One region of the Streptomyces sp. NPDC088746 genome, then DNA from elsewhere that is predicted to be linked to it. Evidence: riboswitches for the same ligand, from Rfam matches in the RefSeq annotation. Region 1 holds a riboswitch; the other holds the start of a gene.
What was found. Region 1 has a riboswitch for glycine ahead of gcvT (glycine cleavage system aminomethyltransferase GcvT). Riboswitches for the same ligand answer to the same signal wherever they lie in the genome.
Positions count from the first base shown of each region.

Region 1 (2,387 bases):
CGGGCGGTCTACTCCCGCGGGAGCCGCGCCTCCGGGAACGAGATCCGGTCGATGCCCGCCGCGGCCTCACGGTCGAGCAGCACCGCCGAGGCGCATCCCGGAGGCAGCAGGCCGGTCTCCGTGTCGCGCAGCAGCCGGCCCACCGCGCGCCGGTGCCGGGCGAACGCGTATCCGGAGACCCCGCGCCCGCGCTCCCGCTGCCCCTGCCGGGCCACCCGGGGGGTGACGTCGAGCAGGACGAGATGGAGGCCGCTGCCCCGGCGCCGGGCCTCACGCGCCAGCCAGCGCCGCACCCACGTCTGGGTGCCGCAGTCGTGCACGACGACGGGTCCGCCCGACCGCAGGCGCCGCCACAGCCCGGCGTAGTGCGCGGCACGCACCAGGGGCCGGTAGAGGGCGTACGGGAGTAAACCGGGCAGAGCCGCCGCCCAGCGGTCCCTGGTGTCCTGGGAGTCGACCGCGTGCTCCTCCGCCGCCCGCCGGATCAGCGTCGACTTCCCGCTGCCGGGCAGCCCCGAGACCACGACCACGTCACCCGCCGCGAAGTCCAGGCCGCTCGGCCCCCGGCCGCCCCCGCCCCGCAGATCACGCACCGCCGGAGCGCGCCCGCCCGTCAGCTCCCGGGCGGGCGCGCCCGGCTGCTGGGGCATCGCACCGCGTGCCGCCCCCGCGGTTGTCGCGTAGCGCTGCAACGTCATCGCCTTCCCCCTGCCGAGTCACCCACTGACCTGCCCAAGAAGTGTAAAGAAAAGGTAATGCGGCACAACCGCTTCCGCTTGTACGTGTCGGTGTCGGCACCCGTCCGGGCCTGGACGCCCCACTCTCCCGCAATGCGTGCGATGATGACCCCGCCAACTGCATACAGGCCGTTTGAATCCGCGCGGGAGAGTCCCGGTCACCGTGTGCGCCGGGCGCCGAAGGAGCAAGTTCCTCCCTTGAATCTCTCAGGCCCCGTACCGCGTGGATGAGGCAGATCTGAAAAGCGGGCCGCTCTGCGGCTCCACCCAAGGTGCAAGCCGACGCTGACGGGGGCGACCCCGTCGGGACCCTTTCAGGGGCTTTCGGCGAACCTCTCAGGTTCCGATGACAGATGGGGAGGGAACCACCCCCTGTCGTCATGCCCTGGAGCCATGTCCATGAGCACTGCCCCGAGCGCCGCCCCCCGTCTCACCGCCCTCGATGCCCTGCATCGGTCCCTGGGCGCGACCATGACCGACTTCGCCGGCTGGGACATGCCCCTGCGGTACGCCAGCGAGCGTGACGAGCACAACGCCGTACGCGAGCGGGCCGGCCTGTTCGACCTGTCGCACATGGGCGAGATCACCGTCACCGGTCCGCAGGCGGCGGCCTTCCTGAGCTACGCGCTGGTCGGCAACATCGCCACCGTGGGCGTGGGCCGGGCCCGCTACACGATGATCGTCGCGGAGGACGGCGGGATCCTGGACGACCTGATCGTCTACCGCCTGGGCGAGACCGAGTACCTGGTCGTCGCCAACGCGGGCAACGCCCAGCTCGTCCTGGACACCCTCACCGAGCGCGCCGGGGACTTCGACACCGAGGTGCGGGACGACCGCGACGCGTACGCGCTGATCGCCGTCCAGGGACCCGACTCCCCCGCCGTACTGAAGTCGGTCACGGACGCCGACCTGGACGGACTGAAGTACTACGCCGGACTCCCCGGAACGGTCGCCGGCGTCCCCGCGCTCATCGCCCGTACCGGCTACACCGGCGAGGACGGCTTCGAGCTCTTCGTGGCACCCGCCCACGCCGAGCAGCTCTGGAAGGCCCTGACCGAGGCCGGTGCGCCGTACGGTCTGATCCCCTGCGGGCTCTCCTGCCGCGACACGCTCCGCCTGGAGGCGGGCATGCCGCTGTACGGGCACGAGCTGACCACCGCGCTGACGCCCTTCGACGCGGGCCTGGGCAGGGTCGTGAAGTTCGAGAAGGAGGGCGACTTCGTCGGCCGCGAGGCGCTGAGCGCCGCGGCGGCCCGTGCGGAGACCGCCCCGCCCCGCAAGCTCGTCGGCCTGGTCGCCGAGGGCCGCCGGGTGCCGCGCGCCGGTTACCCCGTCGTGGCCGGCGGGAAGGTCGTCGGCGAGGTCACCTCCGGTGCGCCGTCGCCCACCCTGGGCAAGCCGATCGCCATGGCCTACGTGGACGCGGCGCACGCCGCGCCCGGCACCGAGGGTGTCGGGGTCGACATCCGGGGCAAGCACGAGCCGTACGAGGTCGTGGCGCTGCCGTTCTACAAGCGCCGTAAGTGACACCTGCCCCCGCACGTGACGCAGTCGTGTCTCACACCGTAAGACCACCGTTCATCAGCACTCCCCCGCGTACAGGAGAATTCAGGTCATGAGCAACCCCCAGCAGCTGCGGTACAGCAAGGA
Region 1 is NZ_JBIVLA010000002.1:1,225,531-1,227,917, reverse strand. It holds gene ACIP63_RS13110 (AAA family ATPase) at 9-698, opposite strand; glycine riboswitch at 872-969, shown strand; gene gcvT (glycine cleavage system aminomethyltransferase GcvT) at 1,137-2,264, shown strand; gene gcvH (glycine cleavage system protein GcvH) at 2,353-2,387, shown strand, end outside.

Region 2 (2,387 bases), on a different contig from region 1:
GTCCCGTCGTCGCCGAGCGGGACGCCAAATCCGTGTCGGTCGAGGACACCTTCGACGTGGACCTGCACGACCGGGTGCGCGTGAGGACGGAAGTGGAGCGGCTCGCGGACCGGTGCGTGCAGCGGCTGCGGGGCGCCGGCCGGTCCGGGCGCACCGTCGTCCTCAAGGTGCGCCGTTACGACTTCTCGACGCTCACCAGGTCCGAGACGCTGCGCGGCCCCACCGACGACCCAACGGTGGTCAGGGAGGCCGCTGCGCGGCTTCTGGAGGCCGTCGACACGACCGGCGGCGTCCGGCTGCTCGGCGTCGGCGTCACGGGGCTGGCGGACTTCACGCAGGAGGACCTCTTCGCGCAGGCGGCCGACGCGGAGCACGCCGCCGAGGAGTCCGCAGCCGCCGCAGCCGCCGCAGCCTCCGCGGCGGACGAGGGGCAGCGCGCGGCGGAGGAGGAGCCCGGAGAGGAGACCAGGGAGAGCGAGGAGCAACTGGCCGCGCGGCGCTGGCCGGCCGGGCACGACGTACGGCACGAGGTTTACGGGCACGGCTGGGTGCAGGGCAGCGGCGTCGGCCGGGTCACCGTGCGCTTCGAGGAACCGTGGACGCCGCCCGGCCGGGTACGGACGTTCCGGATCGATGATCCGCAGCTGCAGCCGGCCGATCCGCTCCGCCTGGTGCGGGACCCGGTGGACTACTCCTCGTGGCCGGCGAGCCTGCCGAAGTCCCTGTCCGGCCCCGGACCGGCGGAGGGGGAGGAGTCCAGTCCGTAATGGCGGTAGAGCTGCAGTTCCTGCTCGGGCGAGAGATGGCGCCCCACACCGAAGTCCGGCGCGTCCTTGATCAGGGCCCGCTCGAAGGGGACCACGAGCGCGCCGTCGACGAATTCGCTCGGCTCCAGCGGGACGAACGCGTCCCTGGTGAAGAGACCCGTGCGTACGGCGGCCCACTCGGGGACCCCGGTGGCGTCGTCGAGATACACCTCGTCCACCGTTCCGATCTTGGCACCTTGGCGGTCGAAAGCCTTGCGGCCGATCAGGCTGCGCGGATCGATGTCGGTCTGCACGGTGCCTCCCACTGGTCACGACTGCATCAGGTGGTCGCGGCTGCTCCACCCTCACTACGAAATGCCAGATCCGGGATGTCGGCCACTCGAGACGGCCCGCCCCGGCCCCGCTGGTAGGCTGGAGCTCGGCTGCTGACCCTGTGCGGGAGAGTCCTCCGGAGCGATTCGGAGGCGCCGAAGGAGCAACTCCTCCCCGGAATCTCTCAGGCCCCCGTACCGCACGGACGAGGTCACTCTGGAAAGCAGGGCGGGACCCGTACGGCACATGCCGCGACGGGAACCACCCTCACCGACGGTGAAAGCCGGTATGCCCCAAGGCGTGCCGGTGAAGCTCTCAGGTCGAGATGACAGATGGGGAGGCCGTTCGGGCAGCCACGCCGTGGCGCCCCTCGCAGGTCGTGACAGACCAGGAGGCCTCCATCATGACCCCCCGTCGCACTCCGCTCTCCCAGCTGGAGCAGGGCATTCCGTTCGAGCAGCGCCACATCGGGCCCGATGCCGAGGCCCAGGCGAAGATGCTGGCCCAGGTCGGCTACGGCTCCCTCGACGAGCTCACCGCCGCCGCAGTGCCCGACGTGATCAAGAGTGCCGAGGCGCTGAACCTCCCCGCGGCCCGTACGGAGGCCGAGGTCCTGGCCGAGCTGCGCAGCCTCGCCGACCGTAACCAGGTGCTCGCACCGATGATCGGGCTCGGCTACTACGGGACGTTCACCCCGCCGGTGATCCTGCGCAACGTCATGGAGAACCCCGCCTGGTACACGGCCTACACGCCGTACCAGCCGGAGATCTCCCAGGGGCGGCTCGAGGCCCTCCTGAACTTCCAGACGATGGTCGCCGACCTCACCGGGCTGCCGACCTCCGGCGCCTCGCTCCTCGACGAGGGCACCGCGGCGGCCGAGGCCATGGCCCTGGCACGGCGGGTCGGCAAGGTGAAGGGCGGCGTGTTCCTGGTCGACTCCGACACCCTGCCGCAGACCGTCGCCGTGATCGAGACCCGCGCCGAGCCGACCGGCGTCGAGGTGGTCGTCGCCGACCTCGGCGAGGGCATCCCCGCCGAGGTCGCCGAGCGGGGCGTCTTCGGCGTGCTGCTCCAGTACCCGGGCGCCTCCGGTGCCGTGCGCGACATCAAGCCCGTCATCGAGCAGGCGCACGAGCTGGGCGCGATCGTGTCCGTCGCCGCCGACCTGCTGGCCCTGACGCTGCTCACCTCGCCCGGCGAGCTGGGCGCGGACATCGCCGTGGGCACCACCCAGCGCTTCGGCGTCCCGATGGGCTTCGGCGGACCGCACGCCGGCTTCATGGCCGTACGCGAGAAGTTCGCCCGCAG
Region 2 is NZ_JBIVLA010000003.1:976,371-978,757, reverse strand. It holds gene ACIP63_RS18820 (DNA polymerase IV) at 1-767, shown strand, start outside; gene ACIP63_RS18815 (PRC-barrel domain-containing protein) at 689-1,060, opposite strand; glycine riboswitch at 1,194-1,289, shown strand; gene gcvP (aminomethyl-transferring glycine dehydrogenase) at 1,483-2,387, shown strand, end outside.
Region 2: linked by a shared signal. The riboswitch ahead of gcvP (aminomethyl-transferring glycine dehydrogenase) and the one ahead of gcvT (glycine cleavage system aminomethyltransferase GcvT) in region 1 are both predicted to bind glycine.